Regions from separate parts of the Frateuria edaphi genome, predicted to be linked through region 1. Evidence: predicted binding sites of a transcription regulator. Region 1 holds the regulator's gene; each other region holds the start of a gene.
What was found. Region 1 encodes FliA, which starts transcription of late flagellar genes. Its sites were predicted from a motif close to TAAAGTTTNNCNNNCNNNGGCCGATAA; they were not measured.
Positions count from the first base shown of each region.

Region 2: the regulator FliA is predicted to act here: its motif matches at 5,862-5,888, upstream of motA (flagellar motor stator protein MotA).
Region 3: the regulator FliA is predicted to act here: its motif matches at 5,901-5,927, upstream of LQ772_RS12320 (GGDEF domain-containing protein).

Region 1 is NZ_CP088251.1:770,728-777,798, reverse strand. It holds gene LQ772_RS03485 (flagellar motor protein) at 1-663, opposite strand, end outside; gene LQ772_RS03480 (chemotaxis protein CheA) at 665-2,599, opposite strand; gene LQ772_RS03475 (protein phosphatase CheZ) at 2,615-3,256, opposite strand; gene LQ772_RS03470 (chemotaxis response regulator CheY) at 3,253-3,660, opposite strand; gene LQ772_RS03465 (RNA polymerase sigma factor FliA) at 3,709-4,515, opposite strand; gene LQ772_RS03460 (MinD/ParA family protein) at 4,517-5,461, opposite strand; gene flhF (flagellar biosynthesis GTPase FlhF) at 5,458-6,879, opposite strand; gene flhA (flagellar biosynthesis protein FlhA) at 6,991-7,071, opposite strand, start outside.
Region 2 is NZ_CP088251.1:1,071,041-1,078,111, forward strand. It holds gene queA (tRNA preQ1(34) S-adenosylmethionine ribosyltransferase-isomerase QueA) at 1-911, shown strand, start outside; gene tgt (tRNA guanosine(34) transglycosylase Tgt) at 966-2,105, shown strand; gene yajC (preprotein translocase subunit YajC) at 2,403-2,735, shown strand; gene secD (protein translocase subunit SecD) at 2,811-4,691, shown strand; gene secF (protein translocase subunit SecF) at 4,700-5,674, shown strand; gene motA (flagellar motor stator protein MotA) at 5,929-6,798, shown strand; gene motB (flagellar motor protein MotB) at 6,795-7,071, shown strand, end outside.
Region 3 is NZ_CP088251.1:2,634,572-2,641,642, forward strand. It holds gene LQ772_RS12285 (YaiI/YqxD family protein) at 1-115, shown strand, start outside; gene LQ772_RS12290 (NAD(P)-dependent oxidoreductase) at 179-1,054, opposite strand; gene LQ772_RS12295 (BaiN/RdsA family NAD(P)/FAD-dependent oxidoreductase) at 1,143-2,318, opposite strand; gene LQ772_RS12300 (YajQ family cyclic di-GMP-binding protein) at 2,408-2,890, shown strand; gene LQ772_RS12305 (DUF1345 domain-containing protein) at 2,975-3,655, opposite strand; gene LQ772_RS12310 (GNAT family N-acetyltransferase) at 3,729-4,004, opposite strand; gene LQ772_RS12315 (OsmC family protein) at 4,147-4,572, shown strand; gene LQ772_RS12320 (GGDEF domain-containing protein) at 4,614-5,807, opposite strand; gene LQ772_RS12325 (3'-5' exonuclease) at 5,987-7,071, shown strand, end outside.

The sequences.
Region 1 (7,071 bases):
GAGGATCTCGCGCATCTGCGTCTGCTTGCGCACCAGGCCCTTGAGCCGCGCGGACATCGGCAGCATGAGGAGGTTGGCCAGCGCCACGCCGTAGATGGTGGCGACGAAGGCCGCGGCGATGCCGTGGCCCAGCTTGCTGGGATCGGCGAGGTTCTGCATCACCGCCATCAACCCCATCACGGCGCCGATGATGCCCATCGTCGGGGAGTAGATGCCGGCGTTCTCGAACACCTTGGCGGCGACCAGCTCGTTGTGCTCGCGCGCCTCCATCTCGACCTCGAGCACGCCGCGGATCGCGTCCGGCTCGCCGCCGTCGACCAGCATCTGCAGGCCCTTGCGCACGAAGCCGTCGCTTTCCTCGTCGATCCTCGGCTCGAGGCCGAGCAGGCCCTGCCGGCGGGAGATCTCGCTCCAGCCGATGATGCGGGCAATCAGGTCCGAGGGCTGGAACACCGGCGGGCGGTAGACCATCGGCAGCATGCCCAGCGCGCGCTTGAGCACGCTGCCGGGCGTCTGCACCATCAAGGCGGCGATGGTGCCGGCGAAGACGATCACGAACGCGGCCGGGTTGACCAGCGCGCCGACCGTGGAGCCTTTGAGGATGGTGCCCACGATGATGACCAGGAAGGCCAGGATCGTGCCGACGAGGCTCACCACGTCCATGTCAGCCCGCCGCCCTCAGTGACGGCAGGAGCTGCCCGCCATCGTCGGCCAGGCCGGCCAGGTCCAGCACCAGCGCGAGCGCACCGTCGCCGGTGACCGTGGCACCGGCGATGCCCGGCAGGCCCTCGAACAGCGGACCCAGCGGCTTGGCCATGACGTCCTCGCGGCCGAGCACCTCGTGCACCAGGCAACCGATGCGCTGGTGGCCGATGTGCAGCACCACCACGTGGCGCGGCGCGACGCCGACCACGCCGGCCCAGCCGGCCAGATCGCCCAGCGGCAGCGCGCGACCGCGGTGGTTGGCGACCAGCCGGCCATCGAGCATGCGGTCCTGGCCCGCGGACAGTTCGAACACTTCCTCCACGTTGGACAGCGGCAGCGCGAACAGGCGCGGGCCCACGCGCACCATCAGCACGCGCAGGATCGCCAGGGTCAGCGGCACGGTCAGCTGCAGTTCGCTGCCCTGGCCGAGCTTCGAGCGCACCTGCAGGGTGCCGCCGAGTTCGGCCACGCGCGTCTTGACCACGTCCATGCCGACGCCGCGGCCGGAGATGTCGGAGATCTGCGCGGCGGTGGAAAAGCCCGGGCGGAAGATCAGTTCGTAGCACTCGTTCTCGCTCAGGCGCGCGGCCTGGGCCGCGTCGATCACGCCCTTCTCGACCGCCTTGCGCTTGAGCACCTCGGGGTTCATGCCGTGGCCGTCGTCGCTCACCGCGATGACGATGCGCTCGCCGCGCTGGCTGGCGGACAGGCGCACCGTGCCACGGCGCGACTTGCCGACCTTGACGCGTTCCTCGGGCATTTCCAGCCCGTGGTCCAGTGCGTTGCGCAACAGGTGGATCAGCGGATCGGCGAGCGCCTCGACCAGGCTGCGATCGAGGTCGGTGCCCTCGCCTTCGGTCACCAGGTCCACTTCCTTGCCCAGCTGGCGGGCGAGGTCGCGCACGATGCGCGGAAAGCGCTGGAACAGCCGGCCGACCGGCTGCATGCGCATGGACAGCACCGCGCCTTGCATCTCGTCGGCGACGCGGTCGAGTTCGGCCGCGGCCTGCGCCAGCATGTCGTCGCCGCTCTTCTGGGCCAGGCTCTGCAGGCGGTTGCGGACCAGCACCAGTTCGCCGGCGCGATTGACCAGCGCGTCGAGCCGGCCGGTATCGACGCGCACGCTGGTCTCGGCCGGCGCGGCCGCGCGTGCGGGCGCGGGCGCAGGCGCAGGCGCCGGAGCGGCGGTTATGGGCTGGGCGCCGGGGGCGGCGCCCTTGCCGTGCAGGTTGTCGAGCAGGGCCTCGAATTCGTCGTCGGCGATAGTCGTGCTGGATGCCGGTACGGCGCTGGCGCCGGGCGCCGCCGTGCCGTGCAGGTTGTCCAGCAGCGCCTCGAATTCGTCGTCGCTGATGTGGGTCGGTGACGGCACGGCCGGCGCCGGTGCGACGGTGCCCGGCGCGGCGGTGCCGTACAGGCTGTCCAGCAGGGCCTCGAATTCGCTGTCGTCGATGCTGCCGTCCGCCGGCGGTGCGGCCACGGGCGCGGCGACCGGCGGCGGCGCGGGCGCCGCGGCGCCGGGCGTCAGCCGCTTGAGCAGCGCAGGCGGCGGCATGGCCATCGAGGTGCCGCCCCGCAGCGCATCCATCATCGCGTTGAGCAGGTCCAGCGCTTCGAGCAGTGCGTCCATCCTCGCCGAATCCAGCACCAGCGCGCCGTTGCGGGCGACGTTGAGCAGGTCCTCGGCGTGATGGCACAGCTGCACCATCGGCTCGATGGCGAGGAAGCCCGCGCCACCCTTGACCGTATGGAAGGCGCGGAACACCGCGTTCAGCAGCTCGGCGTCGCGCGGGCTGGCTTCCAGCTCGACCAGTTGTTCCGACAGGCGCTCGACCAGCTCCCCGGCCTCGACCAGGAAATCGTCGCGCAGTTCGGCGTCGAGCGAGGGATCCATTCGCCTGGGACTCCCTTAGAAACCGAATTCGCTGAGCAGGCGGTCCGCCTCGTCCTGGCCGGAGATCTTCTCAACCACCGGCGGCGGCTCGCGGCCGGACAATGCACCGGTCAGGCGGACCAGCTCCAGCAGCGAGGACTCCACCGACTCGATGAAGTTGACCACCTTCTTGATGCGCTGGCCGGACAGATCCTGCCAGGACTGCGCCATCACCATGTCGTTGAGGCCCTCGCGGCATGCGCCTGCGAAGTTGCCGGCCTGGCGCGCCAGGTCCGCGACCGGGTCGCATGGTGCCGCCGAGGCGAGCACCTGCTCGGCGCTCTGCGCCAGCGCGTCGGCCTCGGGGCTCATGCGTTCGGCGAAATCGATGCTGCGATGGGCCGCCTGGGCGCTCATCTCCAGCACGTCGTTCAGGTGCTTGCGCACGTCGGCGACCTTGCCCGGCACACCTTCGTGCGCCAGGTCGTTGCCGAGCCGGCTGACCGCGCCATGCAGGTCGCGCGCGAGCAGGCCCAACGCCCGGAACAGGTGCTGCTCGCGCTGGCGCACCAGCGCATCGAGCGCGTGCTCGAAGGCCGCGCCATCTTCGCTGTTGAGCAGGTCCTGCAGCTCTTGCGGCAGCGCGGTTTCGTCGAAGGTGGAAAGCACGGCGCTCATGCGCTGGCTCCCGCGGCGGCCAGGCGCTCGAAGATCTTGGTGAGCTTCTCCTTCAGCGTGACCGCGTTGAACGGCTTGACGATGTAGCCGTTCACGCCCGCCTGGGCCGCGGCGATGATCTGGTCGCGGTTGTTCTCGGCGGTAACCATCAGCACCGGCAGGCCCTTGAGCGAGGGTTCGGCGCGGATCGCGCGCAACAGGTCGATGCCGGTCATGTTGGGCATGTTCCAGTCGGTCACGACCATGTCGAACGGCTGGCTTTTCAGCATGGTCAGCGCGTTGTTGCCGTCGTCGGCTTCCTGGATCAGCGTGTTGGTGAAACCCAGCTCCACCAGCAGGTTCCTGACGATGCGCCGCATGGTGGAGAAGTCGTCCACCACGAGGATTTTCATGTTCTTGTCCATTGGTTCCTCTGGTAGGAAATCGGGATTCGGGATCGGAAGTCGGAGGGGTCAGCGGGAAACGGAACGATCGGATGAAGCGCGGCGGCCCTTGCCTTTGCGGGTGCCGGTTTCCGACTCCCCCTGCACGTCGTCGCGCCAGTCGCCCATGCGCGCACGCAGCCGCACGATCGCCTGGCCGTGGATCTGGCACACGCGCGACTCGGTCACGCCGAGCACGGCGCCGATTTCCTTCAGGTTCAATTCCTGCTCGTAGTACAGCGACATCACCAGCTGCTCGCGCTCGGGCAGGCCGGAGATGCCGTCGATCAACGCCTGGCGCAGGCCGTCCTGCTCGATGCTCTCGGCCGGCCCCAGGGTGCCCTGGTCGACCACGTCGAAGGCTGGCGCGCCGTCGCCGTCGTCCGGCGCGGTGAGGCTGAGCAGGCGCGCGCTGGCGGCGTCGGCGAGAATCTGGTGGTAGTCCTCCGCGCTCACGCCGAGGCGCTTGATGACTTCGGCATCCTCGGCGTCGGCGCCGGTCTCGATCTCGATCTGGCGCACCACCTCGGCCACTTCGCGCACCTTGCGGTGCACCGAGCGGGGGGTCCAGTCTGTCTTGCGCAGCTCGTCGAGCATGGCGCCGCGGATGCGGATGCCGGCGTAGGTCTCGAAGCTGGCGGCGCGGTCGGTGGCGTAGTGCCGCGCGGCCTCGAGCAGGCCGATCATGCCGGACTGGATCAGGTCGCCCACGTCCACGCTGGGGGGAAGACGGCCCATCAGGTGATAGGCAATACGACGCACCAGTGGCGCGTGCTGGCGCACCAACTCATCTGCACTCTGTTTTTGCAGCTGGAGATATTCCGATGCCACGCTCATCTCACCACCCCGACGCCGTCACGGCCTGGCCACCGAAGAATGCGATGCGGTCCAGGCCCGCGCGCGCGGGTTCCTCCCAGTTATCGACCGCACCTGCCAATTGCTTGAATGCCTGCGACGAACGCGCCGCCGGCCACATGTCCACCACCGCGTTCTGGCGCCGGATGGCCTGCTTGAGCCGCTCGTCCTGCGGCACGAACCCGAAGAAATCCAGCACCACGTCCAGGAAGCGGTCGCTGACCTTGGCCAGCTTCTGGTGCAGCGCGCGGGCCTCGCCCAGGTTGCGCACCATGTTGGCGACGAAGCGGAAGCGGCGCACGCCAAAGTCGCGGGAGAGGACCTTGATCAGCGCATAGGCGTCGGTGAGCGAGGCCGGCTCGTCGCAAACCACCAGCACGACGTCGTCGGCCGCCGCGGCGAACATCGCCACGTTGTCCGACAGGCCCGCGGCGGTATCGACCAGCAGGTAGTCCGGCGGACGGGGCAGCTCGTCGAACGCGCGGATCACCGCGGCATGCTCGCCGTTGCCCAGCTGCGCCAGGCGCCGCGCGCCGGAGCCGCCGGGGATGACCTTGAGCCCGTGGGGGGCGTCAAGCAGCAGCTCCTCCAGCGTGGCCGTGCCGTCCAGCAGGTGGCCCAGGTGGCGCGAGGGCGCCAGGCCGAGCAGTACGTCGACATTGGCCAGGCCCATGTCGGCATCCAGCAGCATCACCTCGCGCCCGGCCATCGCCAGGCTCATCCCGAGGTTGACCGCCACGGTGGTCTTGCCGACGCCGCCCTTGCCGCCGGCGACCGCGATCGCGCGGCAGCGGCGGCGCGGTGCGCCTGCGTTGGTCGCCTGGTGCGGCCGGTGCGGTGCGGCCGGCGCGGCATCGCGCTCGCCCGTGATCGCGTTGAACATGTCTTTCAAGCCCCACGCCTGATTCATTGCAAGGATTCCGCTCATGCCTGGGCCACCATCGTCCCGAAACGCTCGGCCAGCACCGCCTCGTCGGCGGCCGGCGCATTGCCCTTGAGCGCCTGCGCGGCGCGGCACACCAAGAGGCGTGCATCGGCGGCGGCGATGTCCTCGGGCACGCGCTGGCCGTCGGTGGTGTAGTCCAGCGCCAGCCGGTGGCGGATAAGCACCGACAGTGCACCGCCGAGGCTGGGCGCCTCGTCGAGTTTGGTCAGGATCGCCGCGTGCGGATTGGCCGGCAGGTACGCGCGCACGGCTTCTTCCAGCGACTGCGCCTGCGCATTGGCGGCCAGCACCAGGCAGACGCGCAGGTCGCCGGCCTCGCCCAGCGCCTCGAGCTGTTCTTTCAGCCGCGGGTCGTTGCCGGCCAGGCCCGCGGTGTCGACCAGCACGGTGTGGCAACCCTTCAGCAGTTCCAGCACCTGACGCAGGCTCTGCGCGTCGTACGCCGGGTACACCCGCACGCCGAGCAGGCGACCGTAGTGCTCCAGTTGCGCGGCAGCGCCGATGCGGTAATGGTCGGTACTGACCAGCGCGACCTGCGAGGCGCCGTGGCGCACCACTGCCCGGGCCGCGAGTTTCGCCAGCGTCGTGGTCTTGCCCACGCCGGTCGGGCCGACCAGCGCGGTAACGCCGGCTTCGTCCGAGCGGCCGCGGCCGCTGACGGCGATGCCACGGCTCAACATGCCCAGCGGCAGGTAGCGCGCCTGTTCGGGCGTCATCTGCGGCGGCAGTTCATCGGCCAGCGCGCGGGCGACGTCGGCGTCGATGCCCAGCCGGGTCAGCTCGCGCAGCACGCGGGTGTGCATCGGCTGGCGGCGTTCCATGTCGTTCCAGGCGAGGCTGGAGAGCTGCATCTCGAGCATCTCGCGCAGGCTGGAAAGCTCTGCGCGCATGCGCACCGTGTCCTGCGCGGCACGCTCGATCAACGGATGGACCGCCGGCTCGGCCGGGGCCTCGGGCGCCGGCTGAGACGGCGACGGTTGCGCCTTCGCCTGGACCAGACCCTCGGCCTGGGCGCGGGGCGAGGCGTGCGGAGCGCGCACTTCGGCACGCACCGGCTTCGGCTCTCTTTCCTCCGCGGCGACCGAGGCCTTCGCGGCGGTCTCGATCGGCGTCGGACGATTGGCAGGCGCCAGCGTTTCGACGCGCGCCTCGCGCACCGGCGGCGGCGGTATGGCGGCGGCACGCGGCGGCAGCGCCGGGGGCTCGGCGGCCGGCGCGGGGGCCGCGCCATGGCGCGCGGCTTCGCGCACCAGCGCCTCGTCGTAATCGACGGCGGCGATGATCTCGATGCCTTCGTCGAGCTTGCGCGTGGACAGGATCACCGCATCGGGTCCCTGCTCTTCGCGTACTTCGCGCATCGCCTGGCGCATGTCCGGCGCCACGAAACGTTTGATCTTCATTGCCTGCTCCGCAAGCGGGTCGCGGCCATCGTGTCCATCGCCGCGGCGGCCCCAGGGCCTTGCGCTGTCTGCATGTGCAACTGGCGAATCACGATGCCCGTCTCCCGGCCTTTAACGTCCCAGCGCCTGGACCAGCCGCACCCTGCGGTTGTCCGGCACCTCGTTGTAGGCCAGTACGTGCAGGTTCTGTGC
Region 2 (7,071 bases), 300 kb from region 1:
ACAGACGGTTCCGCGAACTGCCGTCCTTCCTGCGCCCCGGTGATTTGCTGGTGTTCAACGACACCCGCGTGCTGCCGGCGCGGCTTTACGGGCGCAAGGAATCCGGTGGCGCGGTGGAGATCCTGATCGAACGCGTCACCGGCGCGCACGAGGCCACCGTGCAGCTCGGCGTGAGCAAGAAACCGAAGGAAGGCGGCCGGATCGAGCTTGGCGACGGTAGCCATGCCACGGTGCTGGGTCGCGACGGTGCGTTCTTCAAGCTGCGCTTCGAATCGTCCGAGCCGCTGGAAAAGCTGCTCTCGAAATTGGGCGAGATGCCGCTGCCGCCCTACATCCAGCGCCATGCCGATGCCGCCGACATGGAGCGCTACCAGACCGTCTATGCCCGCGAGCCGGGCGCCGTGGCCGCGCCCACCGCCGGCCTGCACTTCGACGAACCGCTGCTCGAGCACCTGCGCGAGCTGGGCGTGGACACCGGCTACGTCACGTTGCACGTGGGCGCCGGTACCTTCCAGCCCGTGCGCGTGGAGGACATCCACCAGCACACGATGCACCGCGAATGGCTCAACGTGGGCGCCGCGCTGGTGGAGAAGATGCGTCGAACGCGCGCGGCCGGCGGGCGGGTGATCGCGGTGGGCACCACCGTGGTGCGGGCCCTGGAAAGCGCCACGATCGACGGGCAGGTGCATCCGTTCGCCGGCGAAACCCAGATCTTCATCTTCCCGGGCTACCGCATCACCAGCATCGACGGCCTGATCACCAATTTCCACCTGCCGCAGTCGACGCTGCTGATGCTGGTGTCGGCGCTGGCCGGACGGGAGTTCGTGCTGGAGGCGTACCGGCATGCGGTGCGGGAGCGGTACCGGTTCTTCTCCTATGGCGATGCGATGCTGATCCTGCCGCGCGCCTAGGCCCTCTCCCCGAGGGAAGAGGGAGCAGGGGCGTGGCAATGCGATAATGCCGCGATGACTTCCATGACTTTCGAACTGCTGGCCCGCGACGGCGCGGCCCGCCGCGGCCGCCTGGCCTTCGGCCGTGGCACCGTCGAGACGCCCGCCTTCATGCCCGTGGGCACCTACGGCTCGGTCAAGGCGATGACCCCGCGCGACCTCACGGAGCTCGGCGCCGAGATCATCCTGGGCAACACCTTTCATCTCTACCTGCGCCCGGGCCTGGAGATCGTGGAGAAGTTCGGCGGCCTGCATCGCTTCATCGGCTGGGACAAGCCGATGCTCACCGACTCGGGCGGCTTCCAGGTCTTCTCCCTGGCGCACAAGCGCAAGCTCGCCGAGGACGGGGTGACTTTCGCCTCGCCGGTGGACGGCTCGAAGGTGTTCCTGTCGCCCGAGGTGTCGATGAAGATCCAGACGGTGCTGGATTCGGACATCGCCATGATCTTCGACGAGTGCACGCCTTATCCGGCCACGGAGAAGCAGGCCGCGGACTCGATGGAGATGTCGCTGCGCTGGGCGGAACGCTCGCGCCGCGCGTTCGACGAGCTGCAACGTGCCCGTTCAAAGCCGCCCAATGCCCTGTTCGGCATCGTGCAGGGCGGCGTGTACGAACCGCTGCGCCGCCGTTCGGCGGAGGGCCTGGTCGGCATCGGCTTCGACGGCTACGCGGTCGGCGGCCTGGCCGTGGGCGAGCCGGAGGCCGAGCGCAATCACACGCTGGACTTCACCGTAGGCCTGTTGCCCCAGGACAAGCCGCGCTACCTCATGGGCGTGGGCCGGCCCGAGGACATCGTCGAGGCGGTACGCCGCGGCATCGACATGTTCGACTGCGTGATGCCCACCCGCAACGCACGAAACGGCTTCCTGTTCGTGCCCGAGGGCACCCTGCGCATCCGCAACGCCAAGTACGCCGACGACACCCGCGTGATCGAGGATGGCTGCGACTGCTATGCCTGTGCCAACGGCTTCAGTCGCGCCTACCTGCGCCATCTCGACCGGTGCAACGAGATACTGGCCAGCCAATTGGCCACGCACCACAACCTGCGCCACTACCATTGGCTGATGGCCGGGCTGCGCGAGGCGATCGCCACCGGGGCACTGGAAAGCTTCGTTGCCGCGTTCTACGCCCGCCGCCAGGGCGCCGCGGCATAGGATCCCTTGCAGGAGCGCCCTTGTGCGCGACCGCCATGTCGGCCGAGCCTCCGACCCTCGGTGGATGGATGTGCGGTCGCGTCCAAGGGCGCTCCTGCAAGGTCGACGCGCGCCGGCCGGGAACTTCCCTTCAGGCCTGCTTACCAAGGCGCGGAGCTTGCAAACGCCGGTCCGCGCCGCCATGCAGGAACGCGTGAAGCCGCCGTGCATGCCCTTGGGGTGCATGGCATAATCCAAGACCTTTTTCTGGCGCGGAGGGGAATTTCCTGTCCACGCCGCTACTTGCAGGATGAAACGATGAGCCTTCCGATGTCCCTGGTGATCGCCCAGGCTGCTCCCGCCGCTGCACCGGGCAACCCGCTTTTCAGCTTCCTGCCGCTGATCGCACTCTTCGTCATCTTCTATTTCCTGATGATCCGGCCGCAGATGAAGCGCCAGAAGGAGCATCGCAACATGGTCACGGCGCTGGCCAAGGGCGACGAAGTCGTCAGCAACGGCGGCATCGCCGGACGCGTGGAAGAGGTGGGCGAAAGCTTCCTGACCGTCGAGATCGCGCCGAACGTCAAGATCAAGCTGCAGAAGGGCGCCATCTCGCAGGTGCTGCCCAAGGGCACGCTGAAGTCGTCCTGACGAGGCCAGCCAGGCCATCCGCCGCGGCCGAGGGGGTCGCGGCCTTCGAAGTAACAAGAAACGGGCTTCCCAGGCATGAGTGACTTTCCACGCTGGAAATACGCGCTGGTCGCGTTGGTATTGCTGTTCGGCATCGTCTACGCGCTACCCAACGCCTTCCCGCCGGTACCCTCGGTGCAGGTGCTCGCCACCCATGGCGCGCCGCTCGATGCCTCGGTCAAGCAGAAGGTCGCCGACGCGCTGACCGCGCAGAAGGTGTCCTACAGCGGGCTGGCGATCGAGGGCGACCACCTGGTGGCCGACTTCCCCAACGCCGACGTACAGGCCAAGGCGGCCGACGTGGTCAAGGGCGCGCTGGGCGACAACTACACCGTGGCGCTCAACCTCGCCTCGACCGTGCCCGGCTGGCTGCGCGCGATCCATGCCAACTCGATGCCGCTGGGCCTGGACCTGCAGGGCGGCGTGCACTTCCTGATGGCGGTGGACCAGAACGCCGTCGTCGACAAGCAGGAAGAGCGCTATGCCGACGACATCCGCAGCCTGCTGCGCGAGAAGAACATCCGCTACGAGTCGGTCGCCCGCAACGCCCAGCGCGGCCAGGGCATCGGCGTGGTGCTGCGCTCCGCTGCCGACCGCAGCGCCGCCACCGATGCGATCACCACCGAGTATCCCGACCTGCTGGTGCAGGATGGCGCCAGCACCGGCGACCGCTTCCTGCTGACCGCCTCGGTCAAGTCCGAGAAGCTGCGCGAGTTGGCGCTGGCCACCATCCGCCAGAACACCGCCACGCTGCGCAACCGCATCAACGCGCTGGGCGTGTCCGAGCCGCTGATCCAGCAGCAGGGCGAGGACCAGATCGTGGTCGAGCTGGCCGGCGTGCAGAATCCGGCCGAGGCAAAGAAGGTGATCGGCGCGATCGCCACACTTGAATACCGTGCCGGCATCGGCTACCCCGGTGACCCGCGTGCCGTCGAGGCCGCGCGCACCGGCAACGTCCCGCCGGATGCCAATCTCTACTACCAGCGTGGCACCAACCAGCCGGTGCTGGTCAGCAAGCGCATCATCGCCACCGGCGACGAACTGGTGGACGCATCCTCCGGTGTCGACCAGCAAAGCGGCACGCCCAAGGTGGACGTGACCCTGAGCGCCTCGGGCGCCAAGAAGATGCTCGACTTCACCAGCTCCAGCGTCGGCAAGCCGATGGCGGTGGTGTACGTGGAGACCGTCTACGACACCAAGATCGTCGACGGCAAGGAAGTGCACATTCCGCACACTACCCAGGAAGTCATCAGCGACGCGACGATCCAGGGCGTGTTCGGCAAGCAGTTCCAGACCACGGGTCTGAACAGTCCGAAGGAAGCCTCCGAGCTGGCGTTGCTGCTCAAGGGCGGCTCGCTGGCCGCGCCGATGAACATCGCCTCGCAGTCGGTGATCGGCCCGAGCATGGGCCAGGACAACATCGAGAAGGGCCTGCGCGCGGTGCTGCTGGGCCTGGGCCTGGTGCTGCTGGCCGCGGCGATCTACTACCACCTGTTCGGCCTGGTCGCCGATATCGCGCTGTTCTTCAACCTGGTGATCCTGGTCGCCGTGATGTCGATGATCGGCGTGACCCTGACCATGCCGGGCATCGCCGGCATCGTGCTGACGCTCGGCATGGCGATCGACGCCAACGTGCTGATCTGCGAACGCGTGCGCGAGGAACTGCGCAATGGCTCCAGCCCGCACGCGGCCATCCGCGCCGGCTACGACAAGGCCTGGTCGACCATCCTGGACGCCAACGTCACCCACCTGATCGCGGCGCTGGCGCTCACCACCATGGGCTCGGGCCCGATCAAGGGCTTCGGCGTGACGCTGCTGATCGGCATCCTGACCTCGATGTTCACCTCGGTCACCGTGACCCACGCGATCACCGCGTTGATCCACGGCAACCGCAAGCTCAAGACGCTGTCGGTGTAGGAACCTCAATGGAAATCTTCAACCACAACAGCAACGTCCCGTTCCTGCACTGGCGCAAGATCAGCATCGTCATCGCGGCGCTGCTGATGATCGCCTCGGTGGGCCTGCTGCTCACCCGCGGCCTCAACTACGGCCTGGATTTCACCGGCGGCATCTCGGTCGAGGTCAAGTACGACCGCACGATCGACATCGGCGATGTGCGCACGGCGCTGGACGAGGCCGGCATCGAAAACCCGGTCGTGCAGAGCCTGGGTGGTTCGCGCCAGGTGCTGATCCGCCTGCAGCCCAAGGCTGACGGCAAGGACGGCGCGGCGGGCCCTGGCGAGAGCGCCTCGGCGCGTGCGGACAAGGTCGCCGCCAGCGTGATGGCCGCGCTCAAGAAGGAGCGCCCCGACGCGGTGGAAAGCAGCCACAGCTTCGTCAGCCCGCAGGTCGGCGACGAGCTCAAGAGCGACGGCTCGATCGCGGCGATCTTCGTGATCATCGGCATCGGCGTGTACCTGTGGATCCGCTTCGAGCGCCGCTTCGCGATCGCCGCGCTACTGACCGAAGTGCACGACACGCTGGTGACCCTAGGGGTGATCTCGCTGGTGCAGCGCGAGTTCGACCTGACGGTGCTGGCCTCGGTGCTGGCGGTGATCGGCTACTCGATCAACGACAAGGTGGTGGTGTTCGACCGCATTCGCGAGCTGTTCCGGCTCTCGCGCAAGGCCGAACCGGAGGAGATCCTCAACCGGTCGATCAACACCACGCTGTCGCGAACCATCATCACCTCGTTGTTCACCGGCATCACGATGGCCGCGCTTTACTTCATCGGCGGTCCCCAGGTGCACGGCTTCGCCATCACCATGCTGATCGGCATCGTGGTCGGTACGCTGTCCTCGATCTTCGTGGCCAGCCCGATCCTGCTGTGGCTGGGCGTGTCCAAGAAGGACCTGATGCCGCAGACCAAGGACAACCCGGAGCTCGCCCGGCGGCCTTGAATTGCCCGTATCCCGCGAATAAAGCCCGGCCATGCGCCGGGCTTTTTTGTTGGTTTGTCGCGAGGTTGGCCTCCAAAACGCCATCCGGGCAACTCCCCTGCCGGCGCGGGGGAAGGCGCCCGAAGGCGGATGGCAGGCTCCTCCTGGGGCACGCGGCAACGGTGATCCCATCCGCACCTTCGCCCGTTCAATTTTTCCCTCGGTCGACCGATAACCCGGAGTGATTGGAAGGCGTCGCGCGCCCGGAGTGGGAAATGCTGGTTCTGGTTGGAACGTTGGTCGTCATCGGCTGCGTGCTCGGCGGCTATGTCATGTCGCATGGACAGCTGCTGGCGCTGTGGCAACCCTACGAGCTGCTGATCATCTTCGGGGGCGCGATCGGCGCTTTCCTGACGGCCAATTCCAGCAAGGTCGTCAAGGCGGCTCTGAGCGAGGCGGCGGCCCTGGTGAAGGGTCCCAACTACAAGAAGCAGGACTACGTCGACCTGCTGGCGTTGCTGTATGACATCTTCGGCGTCATGCGCAAGGAAGGCGTGCTCGGGATGGAGTCGCACATCGAGGACCCGCAGTCGAGCGCGGTGTTCTCGGCCTACCCGCGGCTGCTTCGCGAGCACCACCTGGTCGAGTTCATCACCGACTGCCTGCGCCTGATCGTGGGCGGCAGCATGGAGCCGCACGAGCTGGAAGCCTTGCTGGACGCCGAGGTCGAGAACCACCATCACGAGGCGGAGGCGCCGGCGCAGGCAGTGGCCAAGATGGCGGACGCTTTGCCGGGCTTTGGCATCGTCGCGGCGGTGCTGGGTATCGTCACCACCATGTCCAACCTGGGCGGGGATACCTCGCGTATCGGCGAGCACATTGCCGGCGCGCTGGTCGGTACCTTCCTGGGCATCCTGCTGTGCTACGGCTTCATCGGGCCGGTCGCGGCGGCGATGGAAAGCCGCGTGCGCGAGGACGGCAAGGCTTTCGAGTGCGTCAAGGTGGCGCTGATGGCCAATCTGCGCGGCTACAACCCGAAAGTATCGGTGGAGTTCGCGCGCAAGGCGCTGTCGGCGCACTCGCGCCCCAATTTCCAGGATCTCGAGGACCACCTCAAGGGCGCCCGCGCCGGAGCCGGCGCATGAGCGAAGGAGGCGGCCCGCCCATCATCATCAAACGGGTGAGGAAACAGGCGCACGGCCACCATGGTGGCGCCTGGAAGGTGGCCTACGCCGACTTCGTCACGGCGATGATGGCGTTCTTCCTGGTGATGTGGATCCTGGGCGCCGGCACGCGCGAGCAGAAGGCGGCGATCTCCGAATACTTCCGCAATCCCAGCATGACGCCGGGCAACGCCACCGTTGCGCCGCCAGGGCGCATGGGCCCCGGCGGCGCCAGCGACGCGGCGGTACAACTGG
Region 3 (7,071 bases), 1.9 Mb from region 1:
GTTGCGCGGCGCAGGCGTGGATACCGGCGGGCCGGCGACATTTCATGCGCGCGACCGGCAGGCGTTCGCCAACCAACTGGACCGCTGGCTGCAACAGCGCCCGAAGCATCCGTAGGTGGCGTAGCGGTCGCAGGGGGCGGCCCGGATCGCCACCCGTACCGGTAGGCTCGCCTTGCGGTCACTCCAGTTGCGCGCGGCGCGCGGCCACCTGCGCCAGCGCCGCCCAGTCCAGTCCTTCACCGCCGCCCGCGAGCGCTTCGATCAGCGCATCGCGCACCACGCCGGCGAACGGCAACGGCACGCGTGCCGCCTCGCCCGCGGCGAGCGCGAGGTTCACGTCCTTCAGCCCCAGCGGCAGCGCGAAGCCCGGCGGCGTGTAGCGCTCCTCGGCGATCAGCCGGCCGTAGCCCTGGTAGGCCGGCGCGGCGAACAGCGTGCTGGTCATGATCTCCAGGAAGTCGGCGGCACTGACGCCATGCGCCCGCGTGAGCGCGCTGGCTTCGGCCATGCTTTCGATCGCCGAGGCCAGCATGAAGTTGCCGGCGAGCTTGACCACGTTCGCGCGCTCGGGCGCCTCGCCTACCGGCCACAGCCGACTGCCCAGCGCTTCCAGCAACGGGCGCACGGTCTCGACCACGTGCGCATGCCCGGCCACCACGATGTTGAGCTTGGCCGCCGCAGCCATGTCCGGTCGGCCGAACACCGGCGCGGCGACGTAGCCCAGCCCGCGCCGCGCGTGCTCCACCGCCAGCTCGCGCGCCAGCGCCACGGAGATGGTGGCGTGGTTGACGTGCACGGTGCCCCGGTCCATTTCGTCCAGTACGCCACCGTCCAGGAACACCTCCCGCACCGCCTGGTCGTTGGCCAGCATGCTGTGCACGACCTGGCCCTGCACCGCCCGCCCGGGCGTGCGGACGACCCTGGCGCCGAGCGAGGCCAATGGCTCGGTGGGGCCTTCGGAGCGGTTCCACACCGTCAGCGTGTGGCCCGCCGCGAGGAGGTTGCTGGCCATGGCGCTGCCCATGGCGCCCAGGCCGAGGAAGCCGATGTTCAAGGAAGTTCTCCTGTTGGCGCGACCCGGTAATGGAACACCGGCGGTGTTGAAGGCGCGCAAAAGCCCGCCCCCGGTTTCGGCGCACGGCTCACGCCACTTCGCCGGCCGCATGCCCAGAAGCCCACGCCCACTGGAAGTTGTAGCCGCCCAGCCAGCCGGTCACGTCGACCACCTCGCCGATGAAATAAAGCCCCGGCACGAGCCTGGACTGCATGGTGCTGGAGGACAGCCCGTCGGTGTCCACGCCACCCAGCGTCACCTCCGCCGTGCGGTAGCCCTCGGTGCCGCTGGCGACCAGCGGCCAATCGTTCAGGCGGGCGCCGATCGCGGCCAGCTCCGCCTCGCGGTACTGGCGCATCGGGCGGTTGCCGAAGTCGAGTTCGCACAGCCGCTGCGCCAGCCGCTTGGGCAGCGCGTCGCCCAGCACGGTCTTCAGTTCCGCCGCCGGACGCGCCACGCGCTGGCCGGGCAGCCAGTCGGCGGCGTCGCGGTCGGGCAGCAGGTCCAGCCGCAGTTCCTCGCCCGGCTGCCAGTAGGAGGAGATCTGCAGGATCGACGGCCCGCTGATGCCCCGGTGGGTGAACAACAACCCGGCGCGGAACGCCTGCCGCCCGCAGCGCGCCTCGGCCGGCAATGCCACGCCGGCCAGGTCGGCGTAGCGCTCCTGGTGCTTGCCGCTCAACGTCAGCGGCACCAGGCCCGCGCGCGTGGGCCGCACGGCGTGGCCGAACTGGCGCGCCAGTTCGTAGCCGAACCCGGTCGCGCCCATGCTGGGGATCGACAGGCCGCCGCTGGCGACTACCAGCGCCTCGGCGTGCACCTCGCCGCGCGCGGTGGTCACGCTGAAACCGGTCTCTCCGTGGCGCACGCGCTCCACCGCGCAACCGGTCTCCACCCGCACGCCGGCGGCCGCGCACTCGTCCAGCAGCATGCGCACGATCTGCTTGGAGGAGTCATCGCAGAACAGCTGGCCGAGCTCCTTCTCGTGGTAGGCGATGCGGTGCTTCTCGACCAGCGCGATGAAGTCGGCCGGCGTGTAGCGCGCCAACGCGGACTTGGCGAAATGCGGGTTGGCCGAGAGGTAGTTGGCCGGCGTCACGCCCAGGTTGGTGAAATTGCAGCGCCCGCCGCCGGACATCAGGATCTTCTTGCCCGGCTTGTTCGCGTGATCGAGCACGAGCACACGCCGCCCGCGCTGGCCGGCGGTGATCGCGCACATGAGGCCGGCGGCACCCGCGCCGATGATGAGGACGTCGGTTTTCATGGATCGGCAGGGAGCGCGCGCCGGGCGCCGGTCGCGCATTATGGCCGAGCGCTTACACTTTCCGCTTTCCAACCCTCAAGGTGCCCACCATGCCCTCCTTCGACGTCGTCTCCGAAGTGGACAAGCACGAACTCACCAACGCGGTCGACCAGGCCAACCGCGAGCTGGCCAGCCGCTTCGATTTCAAGGGCACCGATGCGGTGTTCGAACTGGACGGCTACGTGATCACCCAGCGCGCGCCGAGCGACTTCCAGCTGCAGCAGATGCTGGACATCCTGCGCGGACGCCTGACCTCGCGGAAGATCGACATCCGCGCGCTGGACGTGGCCGAGCCGGAAGTGAACCTGGGCGGTGCGCGGCAGAAGGTCACCGTCAAGCAGGGCATCGAGCAGGCGATGGCCAAGAAGCTGGTGGCCGAGCTCAAGGCCGCCAAGCTCAAGGTCGAGGCGCAGATCAACGGCGACAAGCTGCGCGTGACGGGCAAGAAGCGCGACGACCTGCAGCTGGCGATGGCGCTGCTGCGCAAGTCCGAGGTGGAGCTGCCGCTGCAGTTCGACAACTTCCGCGACTGACGTGGCGCGAAGGGTGGGCTCAAACCCACTGCCCTGATCCCCGGCCAGGATGGGCGGGCTGAAGCCGCCCTTGCGGAGCCTCGCCTACAAGCCTCGCCCCGCCAGGATGTTCACGCTGACCGCCACGATGAACACGTTGAAGAAGAACGCGATCACACCGTGCACCAGCACCATCCGGCGCAACTCGCGGCTGGTCACCTGGACGTCCGAAACCTGGAAGGTCATGCCGATCACCACTGCGAAATACGCGAAGTCCCAATAGCCGGGCTCGCCGCCGCCGGGGAAGTCCAGACCCCTGTGCTCCTCGCCGTAGTCGCCGTAATAGCCGTGCGCGTAGTGCAGCGCGAACAGCGTGTTGAGGAAGCCCCAGCTGAGCATGATGCTCGCGGCGGAAACCATGATCGCGACCAGTCCGCCGGTCTTGCCGGCCTCCAGTTCGGTGCCCAGCGCCACCAGCACCACCGTCGAGATCGCCACGCCGCTCCACAGGATGCCCCAGCGCCCGGCGTCCTGGTGGCGCGCCTTCTTGCGCATGCTGGTCGGCGTGGCCGTGTTGAACTCCCACAGCTGCAGGCCCATGAATGCCAGCGCGCCGGCATCGAAACCGAGCAGGAACGCCGGCGCCGGATGCATGCCCAGGCTCCATGCCGCCACGGCCACCATCAGCAGCAGCGCGCCACCGACGGCCAGCGAGCGACGCGCGCGCAAGGCATGGACGAGACCGCGGCGACGATGCTGCCTGCCGTGGGGATCGGAACCACTCATCGGTCTCTCGCCGTCGTTGCGTCAACCCAGTGTGGCCGATGCGGCGAGGCGGACACAACGATCGGGCGCGGAATCAGGCGCGCAGGTCGGCGAACTCCGGATGCCGACGCAGCCACGAGGCGGCATAGGCGCAGGCGGGGATCACCGACCAGCCCTCGGCCCGCGCGGTTTCCATCGCGGCCTGGGTCAGCGCCGAGGCAATGCCACGGCCCTCCACCGGCCCCGGCACGCCGGTGTGGGTGATCGTCATGACCTTGCCGGCGAGGCGGTAATCCAGCTCGCAATGCTGGCCGTCCACCACGGTTTCGAAGCGCTGCGCGGCAGGGTCGTGCCGGATGTCGAAGCTCATGCCGATGCTCGGGAAGGGAAAGCCGCGAGCTTACGACTGACGGCGGCAAAACGCGCGTGAAGCAGGCGCGGGCGCGCGTTCGCGCGTCCTGAATGACAGCAGGCCCACACTGGTTCGTCCATCCGAACAACGGGAGAACCCCATGAAGAAATCCGCCTCCGCCACATGGTCCGGCGGCCTGAAGGACGGCCAGGGCACCATCTCCACCCAGACCGGCGTGATGCGCGAGGCGCCGTTCGGTTTCAAGTCGCGTTTCGAGGACGGCCCCGGCACCAATCCGGAGGAACTGGTCGGCGCGGCGCTGGCCGGCTGCTTCTCGATGGCGCTGTCGCTGGGCCTGGGCAATGCCGGGCTGACGCCGGAGCGGATCGAGACACGGGCCGAGGTGACGCTGGACAAGCAGGGCGACGGTTTCGCCATCACCACCATTGCCTTGAACTGCCGCGCCCGCGTGCCCGGCGCCGACGCCGACACCTTCCAGCGCATCGCGCAGGAGACCAAGCAGGGATGCCCGGTATCCAAGGTGCTGCGCGCCGACATTTTGCTCGACGCCGCACTGGAGGGCTGACTGCCGGGATGCGCAGGGTGGGCTCCGGCCGATCCTGCCGGTCAGGCCAGCAGGCGTCGGACCGCCAGTTCCGGATCGGCTGCCATGACCCGGTTGCGGCCGGCATGCTTGGCCGCGTACAGCGCCGCGTCCGCGCGCCGCAGCAGGGCCGCCACATCGTGCTCGCCCGGCTCGGCCGCGGCGGTACCGATCGACACGGTCAACTGCAGCAGATGCCCGTCGACCATCAACGGCGTGGACTCGACCGTGCCGCGGATGCGCTCGGCCAGCACCAGCGCCTGCTCCAGGCTGGTATCGGGCGCCAGCACCACGAATTCCTCGCCGCCGATGCGCCCGATCACGTTGCCGGCCCGCAGCGTGGCCCGGATGCTGGCGACCAGTGCCAGCAGGACCTTGTCGCCGCCGCCATGGCCGAAGCGATCGTTGACGCTCTTGAAGTGGTCGGCGTCGATCATCAGCACGCCCAACGGCCGTCCTCCGCGGTTGACCTGGGACAGCATCCGGGTGGCGCTTTCGGTCAGGGCTAGGCGGTTCTTCACGCCGGTCAGCGAATCGACCCTTGCCAGCAGGTGCAGCTCGCGCTGCAGCGTCTCGTTGTAGAGCAGCAGGAAACCGATACTGAGGAACAGCGGCTGCATGCCCGAGAGCAGCACGTAGAAATAATTGACCAGGGCCGGCTGGATGATGTCGGCCGGCGGGTTCAGGTCGAACCATAGCTGGCCGTTGCGCCACACCAGCAGCAGCGCCGAGGCCGAGCACATGACCAGCAGCACCACTCGCGCCCGTGAACTGCGGCCGGGACCGCCGCTCAGCAGCGCCCACATGCGCAGGGCGATGTCGGCCATGATCGCCGCCGATCCCCACAGCACGCGCACACGGTAGTCCGGCTCGACCACGCCGAACCAGGCCACGCCCAGCCAGCCGATCACGCCGATCGCCAGCGCCGTTCGCCAACGCAGCGGCGCGCCGAGCAGCATGCGCAATGCCACGACCGACATGCCCTGTGCCAGCAGGTTGAGCGCGTTGCCGCCCAGCACCAATTGCGCCGGGTGCAGCCAGACCTGCGCCGCCAGCATGCTCCAGCCGGCCGATTCGACCGCCAGCGCGCCCGCACGCAGCTTCAGGCTGGTGCGTGCCGAGCCCGGGCCGCCATGCGTGCCGGCCCAGAGCAGGACGGCCAGCACGAGCGACTGGACGGCACTGATCAGCGACAGCGTTTCGATATGCATGGGCATGCTGGGCTCTCCCCCGCGCCCGAACGTGACGATGGCTCCCGCCGTGGATGTCGCGTCTCCGCGATGGGCGTCCCGGCTTGGTCGTCGCCCGTCGTATCGGCGCTGGCTGGCGCGACTTTAGCGTTGACAGCGAGGCCGAGTCCGTTACTTTCCACGCAAAACGCCCAAACGGATGCCGGATGGCCACCCAGATCCCGACCCTCAACAGCTGCCTGCCCCGCATGACCGCGGGCGAAAAGCGCTTCGCCCAGCGGCTGGAACAGAAGCTGGAGGACGACTACCTGCTCTGGTACGACGTGCCGGTGGGCCTGAAGCAGCGCCGCCCGGACTTCGTGGTATTCCACCCGCGCCGCGGCCTGCTGGTGCTGGAGGTGAAGGACTGGAAGGCCGAGACGATCCAGCACGCGGACAGCACGCAGTTCACCCTGGTCACCGACCGCGGCCTGGTGAAGGAGAACCATCCGCTGCTGCAGGCGCGTGCGTACGCGCTGGAGATCGGCGTGGTGCTCGAGCGCGACCCCGCGCTGCGTTTCCCGGAAGGCCATCGCCATGCCGGCAAGATCATCATGCCGTGGGCCTGGGGCGTGGTGCTGGCCAACATCAGCCGCAAGCAGTTCGAGGATGGCGGGCTGGACGCAGTGATCCCGCCGCACCTGGCGATCTGCCGCGACGAGTTCTACGAATCGGTCGAGTCGGAGGACTTCCAGGAGCGGCTGTGGGCGATGTTCCCCTACGCCTTCCCGGTGGCCCTCACGCTGCCGCAGATCGACCGCGTGCGCTGGCACCTGTTTCCCGAACTGCGGGTGGAACCGGGCAGCGGGCAATTCGGCCTGTTCGGCCCGACCGAGGCGGCGGTGCGTCCGCTGCAGATTCCCGAGCTGGTCAAGGTAATGGACGCGCAGCAGGAACAGCTGGCGCGCTCGCTGGGCGACGAGCACCGGATCATCCACGGCGTGGCCGGCTCCGGAAAGACCATGATCCTGGGTTTCCGCGCCATGCAGCTGGCGCGCGCGATGAACCGGCCGATATTGATCCTCTGCTACAACAAGACGCTGGCCGCGCGGCTGGAGCAGTTGATCGGCGAGCGCGGCCTGGCCGACAAGGTGCAGGTCTACAACTTCCACAAGTGGTGCCACAAGATGCTCACGGCTTACCACGTGGAGCTGCCGCCGAAAGGCTCGGACGGCTTCTTCGAGCAGATGGTCGAGCGGGTGATCGCCGGCGTCGACAAGGGCCAGATCCCGCGCTTCCAGTACGGTGCGGT